DNA from 2 places in the Mesorhizobium sp. M0152 genome. Region 2 is predicted to be linked to the other one. Evidence: riboswitches for the same ligand, from Rfam matches in the RefSeq annotation. Region 2 holds a riboswitch; the other holds the start of a gene.
What was found. Region 2 has a riboswitch for S-adenosylmethionine ahead of metX (homoserine O-acetyltransferase MetX). Riboswitches for the same ligand answer to the same signal wherever they lie in the genome.

Region 1: linked by a shared signal. The riboswitch ahead of NKJ26_RS25925 (O-succinylhomoserine sulfhydrylase) and the one ahead of metX (homoserine O-acetyltransferase MetX) in region 2 are both predicted to bind S-adenosylmethionine.

Annotation. Positions count from the first base shown of each region.
Region 1 covers NZ_JAMYTH010000033.1:54,053-64,688, reverse strand. Annotated here, with positions in the region: gene NKJ26_RS25955 (GcrA family cell cycle regulator) at 16-534, opposite strand; gene NKJ26_RS25950 (aspartate aminotransferase family protein) at 891-2,090, shown strand; gene argF (ornithine carbamoyltransferase) at 2,107-3,018, shown strand; gene NKJ26_RS25940 (Hsp33 family molecular chaperone) at 3,148-4,179, shown strand; gene apaG (Co2+/Mg2+ efflux facilitator ApaG/CorD) at 4,391-4,783, opposite strand; gene NKJ26_RS25930 (ceramide glucosyltransferase) at 5,014-6,165, shown strand; gene NKJ26_RS25925 (O-succinylhomoserine sulfhydrylase) at 6,196-7,386, opposite strand; SAM riboswitch at 7,443-7,520, opposite strand; gene NKJ26_RS25920 (2'-deoxycytidine 5'-triphosphate deaminase) at 7,661-8,755, shown strand; gene NKJ26_RS25915 (ABC transporter substrate-binding protein) at 8,856-9,629, shown strand; gene araD1 (AraD1 family protein) at 9,669-10,636, opposite strand, start outside.
Region 2 covers NZ_JAMYTH010000034.1:3,224-13,859, reverse strand. Annotated here, with positions in the region: gene NKJ26_RS26045 (prephenate/arogenate dehydrogenase family protein) at 1-221, opposite strand, end outside; gene hisC (histidinol-phosphate transaminase) at 228-1,337, opposite strand; SAM riboswitch at 1,472-1,549, shown strand; gene metX (homoserine O-acetyltransferase MetX) at 1,656-2,822, shown strand; gene metW (methionine biosynthesis protein MetW) at 2,881-3,495, shown strand; partial or broken gene NKJ26_RS26025 (DUF1330 domain-containing protein) at 3,505-3,642, opposite strand; gene NKJ26_RS26020 (DUF1194 domain-containing protein) at 4,061-4,864, opposite strand; gene NKJ26_RS26015 (ABC transporter ATP-binding protein/permease) at 4,950-6,770, opposite strand; gene NKJ26_RS26010 (class I SAM-dependent methyltransferase) at 6,893-7,675, opposite strand; gene gloB (hydroxyacylglutathione hydrolase) at 7,851-8,618, shown strand; gene NKJ26_RS26000 (cupin domain-containing protein) at 8,640-9,068, shown strand; gene NKJ26_RS25995 (lysoplasmalogenase) at 9,065-9,739, opposite strand; gene NKJ26_RS25990 (hypothetical protein) at 9,736-9,903, opposite strand; gene NKJ26_RS25985 (DUF3108 domain-containing protein) at 9,927-10,636, opposite strand, start outside.

The DNA of each region.
Region 1 (10,636 bases), on a different contig from region 2:
CTATTCCCTTATTTCCTATCGATTGCGCCGCCGCTCCGCCGCTGGCTGGAACGCCACGCGGGCGTGGTATTTGCAGTAGGGGCCGGTCTCGGCGGCTTCGTTGCCGCAGAAGTTGAAGTCCTCGGAAAGCGGATCGCCGTTCGGCCATTTGCAGGTCCGTTCGGTCAGCTCGACGAGCTGCAGGTGCCGCGAGATCGGCACCACGACATTCTCGACCGGGCGGATATAGTGGCGCGCCACCGGTTCGGCGTCGAACTGCGTCTGCAGGGCCGTCGCGCCGATCGATGTCGTGACGTGGCGTGTGGCACTTGCCGCCCGCGCCACCGATTTCTGAACGGTCGATCCTTGCGTCGCCTTCTTCTGGCGCGCGGGGCTCGCCGTTGCGCGGCCGCGACCCGACAGCTTCAGCCTGTGCACCTTGCCGATGACGGCATTGCGGCTGACCCCACCAAGTTGGGCAGCAATCTGGCTTGCGCTCAGACCCTCCGACCACAGTTTCCTGAGAAGTTCGACCCGCTCGTCAGTCCAGTTCATGAGACCGCGCTCCTGCTAAGCGTGCGGCACTCGGAATCCATTCCCGACCCAGCACCACTGCTGGGGCAGACACCACATATATCTGGTGATTAGGTCCGCCGCACGAAATCTAGTTATTTCCCGACTACAATTACCTTATGCGCTGACTCGGTGACAAGAGTCCCGGGCGCAACACGAATCAGTTTTTTCGGTTTTCCCCAACTTGCCCGGTCGCTTATGACCCGGCGTCTCGTCGGAGGGCTTGCCGCGTGGCACTACGCGACGTTTTCGTTGACTTCATGGCCGAAAAACCCGATAAGCCGCAAAGGCCGCCGCTTTGGCGGCTTTTTGATTTTCCGGTACCGGAGACGCATATAATGAGCGGTTCGGCGCTTTACGAGACCTTTTCTCGGGCACCCCTGGCCTTCGACCACGGGGAAGGCACATGGCTGATTACCGACAAGGGCGAGCGATATCTCGATTTCGCCGGCGGCATCGCGGTCAATTCGCTCGGCCACAGCCATCCGCATCTGGTCGCCGCGCTCACCGAGCAGGCGGCAAAGCTGTGGCATGTCTCCAACCTCTATGAGATTCCGGGGCAGAGCCGGCTTGGCGAGCGGCTGGCCGAGGTCACCTTCGCGGACAAGGTGTTCTTCACCAATTCCGGCGCAGAGGCCCTGGAATGCGCGATCAAGACGGCGCGGCGCTATCATTTCGTCAAGGGAAATCCCGAGCGTTTCCGCGTCATCACCTTTGAAGGCGCCTTCCATGGCCGCACGCTGGCGACCATCGCGGCCGGCGGCCAGTATAAATATCTCGAGGGGTTCGGACCCAAGGTCGAGGGCTTCGACCAGGTCGGCTTCGACGACATCGACGCGGCCGAGAAGGCGATCAATCCGGAAACCGCCGCGATCCTTATCGAACCGGTTCAGGGTGAGGGCGGTATCCGCCCGGTGCCGACGCAATCGCTGAAGCGGCTGCGTCAGCTCTGCGACCAGCACGGCCTGTTGTTGATCTACGACGAGGTCCAGTGCGGCATCGGCCGCACCGGAAAACTGTTCGCGCATGAATGGTCCGGCGTCACGCCCGACATCATGGCGATTGCCAAGGGCATTGGCGGCGGCTTCCCGATGGGCGCCTGCCTTGCCACCGACGAAGCGGCTGTCGGCATGACCGCAGGCGTGCATGGCACCACTTTCGGCGGCAATCCGCTGGCCATGGCGGTCGGCAACGCCGTTCTCGACGTGGTGCTGGAAGACGGCTTCCTGGAAGACGTCCAGCGCAAGGCGTTGCTGATGAAGCAGGGGTTGGCGTCTGTCGCCGACGAGTTTCCCGAAATCATCGAGGACATCAGGGGCAGCGGGCTGATGCTCGGCCTTAAATGCGCCATGCCCAACACCAAGGTGAACATGGCGCTGCGCGACCAGCATCTGTTGGCTGTCCCGGCCGGCGACAATGTCATTCGCCTGCTGCCGCCGCTCACGGTCACCGACGCCGAGATCCACGAAGCTCTCAACCGCATCCGCGCCAGCGCCAAGGGCCTGGCGGAGGCGATCGCCTCCGCCGCCGCGAAGTAATCCCGGAAACATGCCGATGAGCCCTCGTCACTTCACCGATCTTTCCGCTGTTTCCGAAGGCGACCTGCGCTTCATGCTGGACGATGCCGTGGTGCGAAAGGCACGTCTAAAGGCCGGCGAGCGGACCAAGCCGCTCGAAGGCAAGGTGCTGGCCATGATCTTCGACAAGCCGTCGACGCGCACACGGGTCTCCTTCGACGTCGGCATGCGCCAGCTTGGCGGCGAGACCATCATGCTGACCGGCACCGAAATGCAGCTCGGCCGCTCCGAGACCATTGCCGACACTGCCAAGGTGCTGTCGCGCTACGTCGACGCGATCATGATCCGCACCACCTCGCATGAGCGGCTGCTCGAACTCACCGAGAACGCCACCGTTCCGGTCATCAACGGGCTGACTGACGACACCCATCCCTGCCAGCTGATGGCCGATATCATGACCTTCGAGGAGCATCGCGGCCCGGTTGCCGGCAAGACCATCGCCTGGACCGGCGACGGCAACAATGTGCTGCATTCGCTGCTCGAGGCCTCGGCGCGGTTCCGCTTCAACCTCAACGTCGCCGTGCCAGAAGGCAGCGAGCCGGCACAGAAGCATGTCGACTGGTCGCAGGCGCATGGCGGCAAGCTCTCATTCACCCGCTCGCCCGAGGAAGCCGTCGACCAGGCCGACTGCATCGTCACCGACTGCTGGGTGTCGATGGGCCAGGAGCACCGCGCCCGCGGCCACAACGTGTTCTCGCCTTATCAGGTCAATGCCAAACTGATGGCCAAGGCAAAGCCGGACGCGCTGTTCATGCATTGTTTGCCGGCGCATCGCGGCGAGGAAGTGACCGACGAGGTCATCGATGGCCCACATTCGGTGGTCTTCGACGAGGTCGAGAACCGGCTCCATGCGCAGAAGGCCGTGCTTGCCTGGTGTCTTGGCGCTTGAAGTGTCTTGGCGGTTGAAGTGTCTTGGCGCCTGAAGTGTCTGCGAGCTTGATCTGCGCGAGTGCGATGCCTATCTGCGCCGCATCACGCAAATCAAGCGCGTTTCGTCGCATGCTCCCGAGAGGGCGGCATGGCCGCGCCCTGGAGCCTTGTCATGTTGGAAACTTATCAAGTGACTGAACATCATCCCAAACTCGGCGAGTTCGGCTATGCCGGCGACGACCACGTCGTGCCCTTCGAGGTCGGTCCGCTCGACGTGCGCGGCCGTACCGTCCAACTCGGGCCGATGCTCGATGCCATTCTCGGCCGTCACGACTACCCCGAGCCGGTCGCCCGGCTGCTGGCGGAAGCCTGTGTTCTGACGGTACTGCTCGGTACCTCGCTCAAGTTCGAGGGCAAGTTCATCCTGCAGACCCGCACCGACGGGCCAGTCGACATGCTGGTCGCGGATTTCTCGACGCCCTCGGCGCTGCGGGCCTATGCGCGTTTCGACGCCGACCGGCTAGAGGCGTTGGTCGCAGCCGGCGAAACGTCTCAGCAGACGCTGCTCGGCAGCGGCGTGCTGGCACTGACCATTGATCAGGGTGCTCATACGCAGCGTTACCAGGGTATCGTCCAACTCGACGGCGAAACGCTGGAAGACGCGGCACGCACCTATTTCCGCCAATCGGAACAGATCCCGACGGATATCAGGCTCTCGGTCGCCAAGTTGTTGACGCCAAGCGTCGGCGGCGCGCGCGAACAGTGGCGCGCCGGCGGCATCCTGGCTCAGTTCCTGCCGCAGTCGCCCGAGCGCATGCGCATTCCGGACCTGCCGGGCGGCGACGGCGATCCGCGCGACGAGATCCACGACCCAGCCGACAATTCCTGGCAGGAATTGCTGGCCTTGCTCGGCACCATCGAGCCGACCGAACTGATCGATCCGACGATCGGCGCCGAGCGGCTGCTCTATCGTCTGTTCCACGAACATGGCGTACGCGTCTTCGGCGGCGTCCCCGTCACCGATCAATGCTCATGCTCCAGGGACAAGATCCGTGGCATCCTCGAGGGCTTTTCGGCGCAGGAGATCAAGGATAGCACCGAAGATGGCGGCATCCATGTCGCCTGCGAGTTCTGCTCGACGCAGTACGATTTCGACCCCGCGGAATTCGCGGCTCAATAAGCACCTTCCTTCTCCCCGTTCTGCGGGGAGAAGGTGCCCGGAGGGTGGATGAGGGGCGGCGCTGGTTTTTGGGCGATTGTCTCGCGTCCGCAGGCGCGGTTGTGCATTGGAGATGCCCCCGCGGTCCGATGCTGCCTCTCATTGTCCTGCCGGACATTTCTCGCCGTTAATGACGGGAGAAAAACGCTGTCGTCGGAGCCTTCGCCAACCGTTAATTCACCGTCCGCCGCTTGCCCGGCAGGTCCAGCGAGAAAGCGGGGATGGCGACGTCGAACGTCTCCCCGCGCTTGTTGCGCATCGTGTAGTGCCCGACCATGATACCTGACGGCGTCGGGAGCGGGCAGCCGGACGTGTATTGATAGCTGTCGCCGGGATTGAGCTCGGGCTGATCGCCGACCACGCCGGGGCCGCGCACCTCCTCGACCCGGCCGGTGCCGTCGGTGATGTGCCAATAGCGCGACAACAGTTGCACGAACTCGTCCGACTGGTTGTCGATCGTTATGTGGTAGCCCCAGACATAGCGGTTCTCCGAAGGATCCGAGCGATCCTCGAGGTAAAATGGCCTGACCTGCACTTCGATCTGGCGCGTGACGGCGCGATACATGAGCGGCTCCAAACAATCCAGGCGGAACTTTCGGCGCTCTCCGCGGTTCGGTCAACGGAGCGCGGCCTTTGTCGCCAACCCTGAGGGGGCAGGTGCCGACAAACAATGTCATTTAAGTGACACATGACAATGATGGTGTGCGCCAACCACCGCCGGGCGACTCGGGCGCTCTGTCGAACTGTCGAAAACGGCCCTGCGCGGGCCGGTTTTTGTGGAGTGACCGGATCTCGATGGAACTCGCTCTCATAGCCGCATCGCTTTCTACTGCTCTCATTGTCTTGAACATCGCCAGCATCGTGCTCGCCGCCTCGCGCCTGAGGCGACGCCACATCATGGCACCGCCGACCGGCAAGCCGATGCCGGTGTCGATCGTCGTGCCTTCGCGCGGCGTCGAGCCGTTTACGCGCGAGACGCTGCAACGCGCTTTCTCGCTCGACTGGCCACGCTACGAACTGATCTTCTGTGTCGCCCATGCCGACGATCCGGTGGTCAAACTGATCCGCGCCGCCACCGCCCGCTTTCCCGCCGTGCCCGCCCGCTTGCTGATCGGCAATGACCGCGTCAGCGCCAATCCCAAGCTCAACAATTGCGTCAAGGGATGGGAGGCGGCGCGCCACGACTGGGTTATCCTTGCCGATTCCAACGTGCTGATGCCGAGGGATTACGTCCAGCATCTGCTGGCGGCATGGGGGCCGGAAACCGGTCTTGTCTGCTCGACGCCGATCGGCTCCCGGCCCGACGGGTTCTGGGCCGATGTCGAATGCGCCTTCCTCAACACGCTGCAGGCCCGCTGGCAATATGCCGGCGAGGCGCTCGGCCTTGGCTTCGCGCAGGGCAAGAGCATGCTCTGGAACAAGCCGATGCTCGACGCCAATGGCGGCATCCGCGCGCTGGCGGCTGAGATCGCCGAGGACGCCGCCGCGACCAAACTGGTGAACGGCCTCGGCTTGCGCGTCAATCTCGTTTCCTCGCCGTTCGAGCAGCCGCTCGGCCGGCGCACGCTTGGCGAGATCTGGTCGCGCCAGGCCCGTTGGGCGCGACTGCGCCGCGTCACCTTCCCGCTCTTCTTCGCGCCCGAAATCCTGACCGGCGCCGCGGTGCCGCTGGTGCTTGCGCTGGTAGCGGCGGCGAGTGCCGGTTTCAGCCTGCCGCTGACCTTCGTCGCCGTGCTGGCGGCCTTCTATCTTCCGGAATGCGCCCTGGCTTGGGGCAAGGGCTGGCACCTGTCGCCGCGCATGATCGCGGCTATGATGATGCGCGACATGATCGTGCCGGGGATGTGGGCGCGCGGCTGGCTTGGCGGCGCCGTCGACTGGCGCGGCAACGCGATGACCATTGGCACCAAGGCCGCCGAACTGGAAGAGACGCCGTCGAGTGCCTGATGGCAGCCAGGCGCGCTACCTGGGCCGATCCTATATTGCGGCCTTCAACGCCTGTGCGATGTCTTCCAGAAGATCGTCGCTATCTTCCAGGCCGACCGACAGCCTGAGCGTACCCGGCCCGATGCCGAGTTCGGCCCGCGCCTCGTCGCTCAAATTCTTGTGCGTCGTTGTCGCTGGATGGGTGATCAGGCTCTTGGCGTCGCCGAGATTGTTGGAGATCAGCACGATGTCCAGCGCGTTCTGCAAGGCGAAGGCCGCCTGCTTGCCGCCCTTGACCTCGAGGCAGATCAGCGTCGAGCCGCCCGACATCTGCTTCCTGACGATATCGGCCTGCGGATGGTCGGCGCGGCCGGGATAGATGACGCGGGCAATCTGCGGCTGCTCGGCCAGGAAATCGGCGATCTTGCCGGCGCTCTCCGTCTGCTGGCGCACGCGCAGGGGCAGCGTCTCCAGGCCTTTCAACAGCGTCCAGGCATTGAAGGGGGACAGGCTCGGACCTGTGTGGCGGAAATAATCGTGCAAATTCTCATCGATCCACTTCTTGTCCGACAGGATCACGCCGCCCAGACAGCGGCCCTGGCCGTCAATGTGTTTGGTCGCCGAATAAACGACGATGTGCGCGCCGAGCTGCAGTGGCTTCTGCTGCAAGGGCGTGGCAAAGACATTGTCGACGACAAGCCGCGCGCCGATCGAATTGGCAAGCGCGGCGACGGCGGCGATGTCGACGACTTCCAGCGTCGGGTTGGTCGGGCTTTCCAGGAAGAACAGCTTGGTGTTGGGCCTGACCGCCTTTTCCCAGTTGGCGATGTCGGTGCCGTCGACCAGCGTGGCCTCGATGCCGTACCGCGGTGCCAGCGTCTCGACCACCCAGCGGCAGGAGCCGAACAGCGCGCGCGCCGCCACGATGTGGTCGCCAGCCTTGGCGCTGCACAGGAGCGCCGCCGTCACCGCCGCCATGCCGGAGGCCGTGGCGCGTGCATCCTCCGCGCCTTCCAGCGCGCACATGCGCTTCTCGAACATGTCGACGGTCGGATTGGCGTAGCGCGAATAGATGAAGCCCGGTTCCTCGCCCTTGAAGCGAGCTTCGGCGGCCTGCGCCGTTTCATAGACATAACCTTGGGTCAGGTACATCGCCTCGGAGGTTTCGCCGAAGCCGGAACGCAGGGTTCCGCCGTGCACGAGTGCGGTCTGAGGTTTCCAGTTACGCTTCTTGGTGCTCATTGTTTTGTTCCAGACACAAAAAAACCGGCCGCGAAAGTCGCAACCGGTCCATACGGCCTCGCGGCCCGACGGTCCTTTAGCGACTTGTTTAACGTGGCTGCAAGCCGACCGGCCAAATCACCACGGGATAACGACCCTTTAGACCCGCGCCACGCTTGCGTCAATTGTCGGCTTCATTAAGAGAGTTGTACCAAGCAGGTTCGGCAGAAGCGTTCCACGGTTTTGCGGCAGGGATCTGCGACAAGAAATCGCCCGGTCTTGGAGCAGGCGGCCTTTGCGGCAGACAGGCATTCTTCCCGATCAGGACATTTCGGCGCTGTTCCAGTCCGGCGCGCTGAAGTCGCCGCGCGCGCTCGATGCCGACCAGATCCAGCCGGCCAGCCTCGATCTGAGGCTTGGCGACAAGGCCTGGCGGGTGCGCGCTTCTTTCCTGCCCGGGCCCAACCACAAGGTGTCGGAAAAACTCGACCGGTTGAAGCTGCACGAGATCAGCCTCGCCGACGGCGCCGTGCTGGAAACCGGCTGCGTCTATATCGTGCCCCTGCTCGAAACCCTGGCGCTGCCGGCGAAGATTTCCGCCTCGGCCAATCCGAAGAGCTCGACCGGACGGCTAGACATCTTCACCCGTGTCATGACCGACCGCGGCCACGAGTTCGACAAGATCGCCGCCGGCTACCATGGCCCGCTGTACCTCGAAGTCAGCCCGCGCACCTTCCCGATCGTTGCGCGCACTGGCTCGCGCCTGTCGCAGATACGCTTCCGCACCGGCAACGCGCTCTTGTCGGAGGCCGAACTGAGCGAGTTGCATCGCGCCGAGATGCTTGTCGCCACCGAGCCGCCGAACATCTCCGGCGGCGGCATCGCGCTGTCGATCGACCTCAAAGGCGATCAAAGCGGGCTGGTCGGCTATCGCGGCAAGCATCACACCGGCCTCGTCGACGTCGACAAGCGCGCAGCACAGGAGGTCGTCGATTTCTGGGAGCCGATCCACAAGAGCGGCGCCGGCGAATTGGTGCTCGACCCGGACGAGTTCTACATCCTGGTCAGCCAGGAGGCGGTGCATGTGCCCCCGCTTTACGCCGCTGAGATGACACCCTTCGATCCATTGGTCGGCGAGTTTCGCGTTCACTACGCCGGTTTCTTCGATCCAGGCTTCGGTCACTCGGCGGCTGGCGGTACCGGCAGCCGGGCGGTGCTCGAAGTGCGCAGCCATGAAGTGCCGTTCATTCTCGATCATGGCCAGATCGTCGGCCGGCTGGTCTACGAACACATGCTGAAACGGCCACAGGCGCTCTATGGCACCGATCTCGGCTCCAACTACCAGGCGCAGGGCCTGAAATTGTCGAAGCATTTTCGCGCCGCGCGCTGAACGTCGATTCCAGTCAGGCAAAATACTTGCCTGTCATGGCGGGCCATGCTTGGCTGCCGTTGCCGGCCTCGACATGACGGCACTCAAGGGGAACAAGAAGATGCAGATTTCGAAATGGATCCTGTCGGGGGCGGCGGCCGCCATGCTGGCGCTCGGTGCCGGCTCGCTGTCGGCCGAGGCGGCGGAAAAAATCAAGATCGGCACCGAGGGCGCCTATCCGCCGTTCAACACCATCACGTCGGACGGCAAGGTCGTCGGCTTCGATATCGACATCGCAAACGCCCTGTGCGCGCAGATGAAGGTCGAGTGCGAAATCGTCACGCAGGACTGGGACGGCATCATTCCCGCCCTGCAGGCCAAGAAGTTCGATGCCATCATCGCCTCGATGAGCATCACCGAGGAGCGCAAGAAGCAGGTCGCCTTTACCCACAAATACTATACGACACCGCTCTCGCTCGTCGCCCTGAAGAACAGCGACATCGCCTCGACCGAACCGGCGGCACTCGCCGGTAAGACGGTCGGCGCACAGGCTTCGACAACACAGGCCAACTACGCCCAGGACGTCTATGGCAAGGCAGGCGCCGAGGCGAAGCTCTACCCGACCCAGGAAGAGGCGATCACCGATCTCCAGAACGGCCGCCTCGACGCCGTCCTCTCGGACAAGTTCGTGCTGATGGACTGGATGAAGAAGGCGAGCGACGGCTGCTGCAAGATGGTCGGCGACGTCAAGGGCACGGAGACCGAAGCCGGCATCGCCGTGCGCCTGGAAGACACCGCGCTGCGCGACAAGCTGAACGCGGCCATCGACGCCATCGTCGCTGACGGCACCTACAAGAAAATCCAGGCCAAGTATTTCGACTTCGACATCTATTGAGAAACTGCCGATCTCCCCGCGAGTGGGGAGATCGCCCCATCACAGCGCCTTCACCGCCACCTTCACCGGCTGCTCGATCTCAAGCGGGTTGCGCAGCGGCAGGCCGAAATCCGTGGCTTCGATCTCGAAAACGTCGCCGGCTTCGGTCTTGATACCGTCGGCGAAGGACAGCGTCGCGGTGCCGAACATGTGCACATGCACGTCGCCCGGCTGGCGGAAGGCCGAATATTTGAAATGGTGGTGTTCGAGATTGGCGATGGTGTGCGACATGTTGGCTTCGCCCGACAGGAACGGCTTTTCCCACAGCATCTTGCTGTCGCGGTAAATGCGCGAGGCGCCCCGGACATCGGCGGGGAGATCGCCGACCAGGATCTCCGGCCCAAACGAGGCGTTGCGCAGCTTGGAGTGGGCAAGGAAAAGGTAGTTCACACGCTCGGTGACATGGTCGGAAAACTCGTTCGACAGCGTGAAGCCGACACGGAACGGCGCGCCGTCGTCGCCGATGACATAGATGCCGGCAATCTCGGGCTCCTCGCCGGCGTCCTTGGCGAACGCCGGTGACAGCAGTGCCGCGCCAGGCGCCACGGCCATCGTGCCATTGCCCTTGTAGAACCATTCCGGCTGTACGCCGACCTGGCCTTTCGCGGGTTTGCCGCCTTCCAGGCCCATGCGGAACATCTTCATGGAATCGGTGAGTTGCTCCTCGCCATCGGTGCTGAGCTTCTTGTGCATGGAATCGCGCGTCGCCGCCGAGCCGAGATGCGTTAGCCCCGTGCCGGTCAGATGCAGATGCGCCGGATCGGGATGGTTGATCGGCGACAAAAGCCGCCCCTTCTTGTAGGCGGCTTCCAGGTCGATCGTCTCGCCGAGCCCCTTGCGCTCGATCAGCGCGGCGAGGCCGACGCCGGTGCGGGCGGCTTCCATCGCCAGCGAATAGACGCTGCGCGCCCCGTTGATGATCCGGGTCTTGCCGCCGTTGCGGGCAACGACACGGATGGTCTCGGCGT
Region 2 (10,636 bases):
ACAGACACGATGATCAGATCCGCGTCGCGGGCCGCCTCTTTCGCATCGGTGGTGTAGGAGGAGCCAAGCTCGAGCTCCTTCGCCCGCATCAGCGTCGCGGCGCTGCGGGTCGAGATGGCGACGTGGCGGGCTAGGCCCTCGCGATGGATGACGCGGGCCAACGACGAGCCGATCAGGCCGATGCCTACCAGCGCGATCTTTTCGAACATCGGTGATGTCATGGCGTTCTAGCTTTTCAGGAATGTCGTGAGTGCGGCGACAACGCCGCGATTGGCCTCTTCGGTACCGACGGTCATGCGCAGCGCGTTGGGAAAGCCATAGCCGGAAACGCGCCGCAATATATAGCCGCGCGCCGTCAGATAATCGTCCGCCGCGGCTGCCGAATGCCTCTGGTCGTCGGGAAAATGGATGAGGATGAAATTGCCGACGCTGGGCGTCACCCGCAATCCGAGCTTGGTCAATTCCTCGCTCAGCCATGCCAGCCAGGTCTCGTTGTGCGCGACGCTGCGCTCGACATGGTCGCGATCGCGGATCGCCGCGATACCGGCTTCGATCGCCGTCGCGTTGACGTTGAACGGGCCGCGCACCCGGTTGATCGCGTCGACGATGCGCATCGGCGCATACATCCAGCCGATCCGCGCGCCGCCAAGCCCGATCTTGGAGAAGGTGCGGGTCATCACCACGTTTTCGGCGCTGCCGACCAGTTCGATGCCGGCCTCGTAATCGTTGCGGCGGACATATTCGGCGTAGGCGGCATCGAGCACCAGAAGCACGTTGCGCGGCAGGCCCGCATGCAGGCGACGCACTTCCTGGAACGGCACATAGGTGCCGGTCGGATTGTTGGGATTGGCGAGAAAGACGATCTTGGTGCGCGGCGTGACGGCGGCAAGCATCGCGTCGATGTCGGCTCGCTCGTCGGTCTCCTTGACCGCGACCGGCGTGGCGCCTGCCGACTGGATGTAGATCTTGTAGACCATGAAAGCATGTTCGGTGAAGATCGCCTCGTCGCCGGGCGAGAGATAGGTCTGCGCCAGCAGGCCGAGGATCTCGTCGGAACCGTTGGAACAGATGATGTTCTGCGCGTTGAGGCCATGCACCTCGGCGATCGCCTCGCGTAGCCGCCGGGCGGTGCCATCGGGATAGACGTCGAGCTTTCCGGCGACCTCGCGCGCGGCTTCGATCGCCTTGGGCGAGGGCCCGAGCGGATTCTCGTTCGACGACAGCTTGTACACCTTGGCGACGCCGGCGGGCGCGGCACTTTTGCCCGGCACATAGGCATCGATATCCATGATGCCCGCGCGCGGGGTTGGACGTGCCTTGTCCGGTATCTGGCTCATGTCGCAAAATCCGTCGAGAACGCTTCCGCAGGGAAGCCGCAGCGGAAATACAAGCCGTGACCGGCAATGTCGAGAGCTGGCGGTGAGGCCAGCCTCGGCATTGACGGCAAGGCGGGCGAGTTCTAGAAGGGCAGCATCAGTTCCGTGGTGATTTGGCCGGTCGGCTTGCAGCCACGTTAAACAATTCGCTAAAGGGCCGTTTGCGTGGACGTAACCGGCTTTGTGAAGGCAAATGCCGGTTTTTTGTTGTCCGCTGCCGGCCGGACGAACGCATCGGCGGCGATTTTCGCAGGGCAAGGTGCAGCAAGAGAGATGCGAATGGCCGCTCTGCGCGCTGGGAAGACCAACGAGGCCGACCAACCGTCGAGCCCGGTATTGCGCTTTGGGGCGGACAAGCCGCTGAAGCTGGACGCCGGCACGCTGCTGTCGCCATTCCAGATCGCCTACCAGACCTACGGTACGCTGAACGGCGCCCGCTCCAATGCCATCCTCGTCTGCCATGCGCTGACCGGCGACCAGCACGTCGCCAGCACCAATCCGGTGACCGGCAAACCCGGCTGGTGGGAAGTGCTGATCGGCCCCGGCAAGATCATCGACACCAATCGCTTCTTCGTCATCTGCTCCAACGTCATCGGCGGCTGTCTTGGCTCCACCGGTCCGGCCTCGACCAACCCCGTCACCGGCAAACCCTACGGGCTCGACCTGCCGGTCATCACCATCCGCGACATGGTGCGCGCGCAGCAGATGCTGATCGACCATTTCGGCATCGAAAAGCTGTTTTGCGTGCTCGGCGGCTCGATGGGCGGCATGCAGGTGCTGCAATGGGCGTCGAGCTATCCGGAGCGCGTCTTCTCGGCGCTGCCGATAGCCACTGGCGCCCGCCATTCCTCGCAGAACATCGCTTTCCACGAGGTCGGCCGGCAAGCCGTGATGGCCGACCCGGACTGGCATGCCGGCAAATATTTCGAACACGGCAAGCGCCCGGAAAAAGGGCTGGCGGTGGCGCGCATGGCCGCCCACATCACCTATCTTTCGGAAGCTGCCCTGCACCGCAAATTCGGCCGCAATTTGCAGGATCGCGAGGCGCTCACCTTCGGCTTCGACGCCGACTTCCAGATCGAAAGCTATCTGCGCCACCAAGGCATGACCTTCGTCGATCGTTTCGACGCCAACTCCTACCTCTATATGACGCGGTCGATGGACTATTTCGACCTCGCCGCCGACCATGGCGGCCTGTTGGCCGACGCCTTCGCCGGCACGAAAACCCGCTTCTGCCTGGTGTCCTTTACCTCGGATTGGCTGTTTCCGACCGAGGAGAGCCGCTCGATCGTGCATGCGCTCAACGCCGCCGGCGCATCGGTGTCCTTCGTCGAGATCGAGACCGATCGCGGCCATGACGCCTTCCTGCTCGACGAACCGGAACTGTTTGCCGCCATCAACGGCTTCATCGGCTCGGCCGCGAGGGCGAGAGGGCTAAGTCTATGATCCGGCAAAATCGGGCATCGTCCGAATTGGGAAAATGTGCCTGGCCAAGGAAAGAACCATGAGCGTCAACCGCGACCAGCGCGTCGACCTCGAAGTCGTCGCCAACCTCATCCCGCCGCGATCCCGCGTGCTCGATGTCGGCTCGGGCGATGGTTTGCTGCTCGAATTGCTGCAGGACACCAAGCAGGTCGACGGCCGCGGTCTTGAACTGTCGCAGCGCGGCGTCAACGAATGCGTGGCGCGCGGCCTCTCGGTCATTCAGGGAGATGCCGACAAGGACCTCCAATTCTATCCCGACAAGGGTTTTGATTTCGTCGTGCTGTCGCAGACCTTGCAGGCGACCCGCAATCCGAAACTGGTGCTCGACGAATTGCTCAGGATCGGCAACCGCGCCATCGTTTCCTTCCCCAATTTCGGGCATTGGCGGGTGCGCCTGTCGCTGTTCGTCAAGGGCCGCATGCCGGTGACCAAGGACCTGCCCTATTCCTGGTACGACACGCCCAACATCCATTTCTGCACCATCCGCGACTTCGTCAATCTGTGCGACGAGCTTGGCGCGACGGTGGAGAGGGCAACCGCGCTCGACGCCAACGGCCAGAAGATCGGCCTGTCGATGCCGTGGTGGTTCTGGAATTTCTTCGGCCAGCAGGCAGTGTTTTTGCTGAAGCGATAAAGCCTAGTCCTACTCCAGGATATCCGTGGCCTTGTGTGGATGTTCGACACCGTCGGCGAATACCACGTCAGCCTCGGAATTATCGGTCCGCAGCGATAATATCGCCTGGTAGGCTGGTGAATGGTACCAGCGGCGCGCATGCTGCCGAAGCCTCTTCAGCCGGCCTCGCAAGCGCAATCTGCCCCGGCGCCGGCCGCAAGGCGATTGCCCCAGACGTAGTAGGATTCCATGCGATCGCAGGCAGGGCCGGGCCGGCTTCGCGATGGCGTTCAGACGTCATCTATTGGCGAGGGTGTTGCAATTGAGGCGCTAGGCCCCGGAATCGTCATTTGGCGGCGGTTGGACGGCAGTGCGGCGGATGACATGAGCGGCGATTTTTTAGCGTCGAGGCGGATATGGCGAGGGGCCGAGAAAAGGGGAAGTCCAGGAAAAGGTGTGAAACGGTTTTTCCGGGAAAAGCGCGTAGCGCTTTCCCTAGGGAATTGCGTTGAAACAAAGAGTTAGAGCGGTTCACCGTTTCCGTGAAACAATGAACCTCCCATCTAGGCTGGTCGGGCCAAGAGGCTCAGCGGTCGAGTTCTGGGAAATACGGATCGGACAAGAACCGCCTGTCCCGCTCGCCCCGCAGGCAGTCGACGGGCGCGTCGGTGTCCACGGGGATGAACCCGGCCCTGTCCTGGATGCCGCTCACTTCGAGGATCAGCTTGCGCCGGATCGCCGTCGAGAATTCGGCGGCCGCGTAGATCGGCAGCACGAAGGAACCGGGCCCGCCGGTGACGCACTGCGCATAATACTGATCGAGATGGCTGAACGTGGGCGACGGATTGACCAGGATCGGCAGGCCGTTGATGACGATGCCCTTGGCGATTGCCGCGTCACGCGTCGTGGTGACCGGCGGCCCGATATTGTTCGGACCGTCGCCGGAAATATCGATAACGCTGCGATCGCCCTCGAAAGCCGTGCGATCGAAAAGCTTAGCGCCGAAGGCAAGCGCACCGGAGATCGAAGTGCCTCGGAAGCTCCTGAACGGCCGCGCCGCCACCTTGTCGGCGAAGGCGCCGGCGCTGTCGGCGCTGTCGACAATCTGCCAGCCGATGACGGCGTCGTCGCGCACCGTGCCGGCCCATTCGAAATAGGCGAGCGCGATGCGGCCAGTTTTGCCGGCGCGGACCGCCTGGATGAAATCGGGATGCCGCAGCGCCTCGACATAGCCGGCGCGCTGCAGGGCGAACTCCTTCTCGTCCATCGACAGGGAGATGTCGACCGCCAGCACCAGTTCGACATCGACGGCCAGCGCATCCGGCGGCGAGGCAACGGGGACTGCCTGGGCGCAGGCAAGACAGGCAAGCAGGCGCAGAGCATCAAGCATGGCCGACGCCGGGGTTGTTTCTCCTGCGGATATTCCCTCGCGATCACGGCAAAATAAAGCTTCGCGCCAGGGACCGGAACAATGGCTACGCCTTGCGGCGGGCAGCGGCGGGGGGCGGCTCGATGGCGCCGGCCCTGACGCGGACCGGTTTCAGCGCCGGCACGCCGGCATCCTTCACGATTGTAAAAGCGCGTGGAAAGAAATGATTGTTGTGCTGGCCGCGTCCGATGTTGAGCACCGCGGCTCCGGGCAGACGCTTCTCCAGCATCGACAACACCCGTCGCAGCGACGGCCCGTCGAACGCATCCAGGGCTTCGTCGATGATTATCCATTTTGGTTGCCGCAAGGCGAGCCTGGCGAAGGCGAGCGAGCGTTGTTCGTCATCGCCCAGCTCACGCTCCCAGCGCGCGGAGCGGTCGAGCGAGGACGACAGCCGTTGCAGGCCGACCTCGGCAAGAACCGCCGAAATCTCGGCATCGCTCGCCGGGTCGGGTCCATTCGGGTGATCGAGAACCTCGCGCAACGTACCGGTCGGGAAATACGGGACGCGAGGCACGAAGATGGGCGTTTCTCCCGCGGGCAGGCCGATTCGCCCGCTGCCCCATGGCCATAGGCCGGCAATGGCGCGGAAGAACAATGTCTTGCCGGCGCCGGGATCGCCGGTGATCATGACGCGCTCGCCGGGACGTATCTCGACATGCTGGTCGGCGAGCTTGGTGCATCCGTCCGGCGAGGCCACTTCGAGCTTCTCGAAAGTCAGGCTGCCATTGGCGTTGTCGCCGAACTCGATGCGCTTTTCCTTGTCGTGCAGCACATCGGTTTCAGCGAGCGCGATGCGGAAGTCCGCAACGCGCATCAGCGTTGCGCGCCAGTCGGCGATGCTGCCGATGTTGTTGATGAACCAGCGCAATGAGGAATGCACCTGATTGAAGGCGCCGACCGCCATCATCAGCCCGCCAAAACTGATGTCGCCCGAAAAATAGACCGGCGAGGCAACGAGGATGGGGGCCACGACGGTGATCCAGCCATAGGTGTCCGTCACCCAGGACAGATTGATCTGGGCGGTGTAGATGCGCCGCATGGCGCCCAGCACAGTGCCGAGGTCGAGTCCGAGCCGTCGCCTGGCATCCGCCTCGCCATGGTACAGCGCGATGGCATCGACATTCTCGTTGACGCGCACCATCGAGGAGCGCAACTCGGCTTCGCGCGTATAACGGTCGCTGTTGAGGCGGATCAGCGGCCGTCCGACCAGCCAGCTCAGCCATGACGCGGTGCCTGCGTAAAGGATGGCGGCCCAGACCATGTAGCCCGGTATCGCAAGCGAGGTCCCGCCGATATGGAAGACGAAGCCCGAAGACAGCTCCCACAGCACGCCGACGAAGGACACCAGCAGGATCAACGACTGCAGCAGGCCGACGCCGAGATCCGTGGACAGATCGGTGAGGTGCGCGGCGTCCTGCTGCATGCGCTGGTCGGGGTTGACGCCGATGGCGCCGGCATTGGCCAGGCGGAAAGCGCGCGCCGGCCGCATCCACTGGTCGATCAGATCGAGCGTCAGCGCCTCGCGAAGTTTCAGCCTAATCATCTGGTTGAGCCAGGTCTGCCCTATGTTGAGCACCAGCAACCCGCCGGCAATGACTGCAAAGACGAGAAGCTGGTGCAGGAAGGCAGCCATGTCGCGGCGCGCGAGCGCATCGTAGAAAGGCTGGTTCCAGCGGTTGAGCAGAACTTGGCCGATCGAGGTCGCGACGATGACGGCCATCATGCCGACCGACGTCCAGAACAGCCACTTGCGAACCGGCGATTCCGCCAGCGCCTGCCTGATCGTCGCCACCTGATCGCGCAGACTGCTGGCTTCGACCGCAACCGGCAGGGCGGAGGCATCGTTGTCCGGATGGTAAGCCATACCCAAGGTCCTTGCGTTCAGTTTGAGTGCTGAAACCGCTGATGGTCGGCCGCATTGGTCTCAATGAGCCGCAAGCGACAGATAGGTCGGGAAACGCCGGGCGGCGCAAGTTCCTGTCATGATCACGAAGGTGTCATCTGCGGAGCCGGCGGCGTGGTCTCCACGGCCCGGCGGCCGAGCCGTGTCGCGCCATGCGGCGACAGCACCGGCACGAAAACGCGGCGAGACGCGCGCTGGACGACCGGCACGCCTTGATAAAGCCGTTTCTGCGCCTCGACGACGATAACGCCGGAAAAGATCGGCCACAACCGCCGGCCGGCCCGCTCCAGCACGTTGTGGAACCGCATCATGAAGCGCCGCCGCGATGGCGGGAAGAACAGCGCATCGGACCATGCCGCGGGCGTAAAATTCGCCTCGCGCAGCAATTCGGTGAGCTGTCCGCGTGAGAAAGGCCGCCCATTGCCGAACGGCGTGTGCTCGAAGCGCGCCCAGACACCGCGCCGGTTTGGCACGACGATGACGACGCGCCCGGCGGGCGACAACACCCGCCAGATCTCGTTCAGCGTCTCGCGCGGATTCTCGACATGTTCGAGCGAATGGACGAGCAGCATGCGGTCGATGCAGGAATCGACCAGCGGCAATTCCTCGTCGAAGACCAGTGCCGTCGCCGTCGGGCCGACCGCCGGCCAGACCACGGCGCCCTGGGTCGCCGGCATAAAGGCAAAGACTCGCTCGGCATCGGTGCCGAAACGCTCCAGCCAGGGCAAGGTGTAGCCGAGGCCAACCAGCCGTTCATTGGGCACGGCGGCCCATATCGACGATAGCGCCATGGTGATCGAGCGTTCGGCGAACCTGCCGAGCGTTGTCGAGTAGAAGGAACGGAGATCGACGATGTCGGAATGCATGTGAGGGATGTAGCCGTGAAGCGCGCGGGTTTCAACAAAGGCCGGTGCCGCCGACATTGCAGGATGACTTGGGAGCCCCTGGGGCGGCGTTCGACATCCCGGGATGACATTTGACTTCTCGTGATGACATCGGCGCGTTGGGACCCTATGTCTGCGGCGACAATGGAGAGATGCGATGCCCGTTGAAATCGAACAATTCACCTGCCGCACCGACAATTTCGGCGTGCTGGTGCATGACCCGGAAAGCGGGCAGACCGCTATCATCGATGCCCCTGAAGAGGCGCCGATCCTGGCCGCGATCAAGCGCACCGGCTGGACGCCGACGATGATCCTGACCACGCATCACCATATCGACCATGTCGAGGCCAATCTGGCGCTGAAGGAGCGTTTCAAGCTGCGCATCGTTGGCCCGGAAGCGGAAAAGACCAAGATCCCCGGCATTGATGAGACAGTTGAAGAGGGTTCGGTCCTTCATCTCGGCGGCGAGCGGATAGAGGTGATCGCCACCCCCGGCCATACCGCCGGCCATGTCTCCTACTACCTGCCTGCATCGAAAGTGGCGTTCACCGCAGACACGCTGTTTGCGCTTGGTTGCGGGCGGCTTTTCGAATGCAAGCCGCCAGTGATGTACGACTCGCTGAAGAAGCTTGCCGCACTCCCGGCCGCGACCGTCATCTATTGCGGCCACGAATACACGCTCGCCAACGCCCGTTTCGCGTTGACCGTCGACCCGAGCAATTCGGCGCTGAAGGAACGGGCTGCCCGGATCGAGGCGTTGCGCGCCGACAACAAGCCGACGCTGCCCACGACGATCGGCGAGGAATTGTCGACCAATCCGTTCCTGCGCTGGCACGATCCGGCGATCCGCAAACATCTTGGGCTGGAGAAAGCTTCGGATGCCGAAGTCTTCGCCGAGATCCGCAAGCGCAAGGACAATTTCTAGCCTGGTGGTATTGTCGAACCCATGACCAGTTCCGCCGAAATTATCGCGACGCTTGGGCTGAAGCCGCATCCGGAGGGAGGCTGGTACACGCAGACCTTTCGCGACGAAGCCGGCGGCATGCGCGGCCATTCGACCGCCATCTATTTCCTGCTGGAGCAGCACCAGGTTTCAGCCTGGCACCGGGTCAAGGACGCCGCCGAGGTCTGGCATTTTTATACCGGCGCCCCGCTGGCGCTGTCGATATGGGATGAAGGCGGTGCGGTGATCGAACAGGTGCTCGGCGCCGAATTGGCAGCGGGCGAGCGGCCGCAGGTCGTCGTGCCGGCGGGCTGGTGGCAATCGGCGCGCAGCCTGGGCGAGTGGACCTTGGTCGGCTGCACCGTCGCGCCGGGCTTTGATTTCGCGGCCTTCGAGTTGGCCGCGCCGGGCTGGCAGCCGAAACAATCCTAGCTCAGCAAGAAACCAAGCGTAATCGCGAGCTGAGCAGCGTAGTACAACGCCCAGACGGCAAAGCGCATCCAGACGCGATGCGGCGAGATGGCAGCCACCAGGAATTTATCCGTCGCGAGCAGCCCGTCGGAAGTCATGAACAGGATGGCGCCGCCGATCAGCGATAGATTGCTTGTCGTCAGCGCCGACATGCCCATCGCCAGGATCGCTGCGACATAGACGGCGATCGGAAGACGCAGGCCGGGACCGGTGCGGCGCCAAAGCGCCGTAAGCAGGACCGCCGCAAACACCGCCATGGCCAGCGCGATCGCGCCACGCCACGATTCGGCGCCGAGCAATTCCAGCCCGCCGCCGCTGCGCAGGAAAATCGCGATATAGACGATGTGGGCGACGAGAAAACTGGCCAGCCCGCCGAGAAACGCCTTTTCGCCGTCACGTGACAGGAACGCGTCGCCAACGGCGCTGAACGCGAGGGCTGCGACCAAAAGCGGTGGGCCGCCTTGCAGGGCCGCCAGCACGGCAAGCATCGCTACGGCGAGCGTCTTCGCCGCCGAGCGGGCGAGCGTCGGCGGCATGCCCAGGGTGAACGCGTAGATCACCGCCGCTACAAGCGAAAAGATCAGCGTCGCATTGGCATTGGCGTCGATGTCGCCGGCGAACGGCATCGTCATGCCTTGGCTCCGTCCCCGGCCGTGGCCGGCTTGCGCAGGAACAGCGACCTTCCCGGCAGCCCCGCGCCCCCCGCGACGAGCATGCTGGCGGCAAGGATGCGCAGCGAAGGCTTGGCCCACATGCCCGCGACCGCTGAAAAGCCGATCAACATTGCGCGCCCCATTCCCGCCTCCGGCGCGCCTGGCCTTATTGTACCGCTTCGAAACGCCGGGCACTAATGGTCAAGGTGCCGATCTGCGTTCCGACCGTGGCGTGGATCGGCGCATATACGCCGGTTTGGCCAAGCGGCGCAAACGTCACCATCATGCGGCTGCGGTTTTTCAGATAATTGAGCGCCTTGCGGCCCTTGCGGTAGCCCGCCACCGGCTCGAAGCCCATCCGGCAGGTGACGGTCTCGCCCTTATAGCCCGGCACCGAGATCGTGCCTTTCGAGGCGTAGGTCAGCGTCAGGTCGGCGCGCATCTCGCCATCGTAAAACTTTACCGTGCGGCCGCAGACCTTATCGAGACTGTCGGCATGGATGACGGTCGCCGCCATCGGATCTAGCACCGATACCAGGTCGCCGGCGCTGATTGGCACCCAGCTCTTGGGGTCGCGCTTGCCAGGCGCCGGAATGACCTGCGTCGAGATCACGTTTCCATTGGCGAAGCGGATGTCGATCGCGGACGCTTTCTTGCCCGAGGTGTAGTCGGCACGAAACGCCTGCGGCACCATCTTCTGGCCCGAAATCGTGCCTTTGGACGAGACCGTGCCGCGCGTATCGTCGAACAGTCTGGCGAGACCCGCCGCGGAGACGCTTCCGTCGATCGAATAGATGCCGTTCTCGTAACGGCTGGAAAAGGTCGATTTCGCTATCGAAAGACCGAGAAACGATACGGTGTATTCGCCTTTGAAGG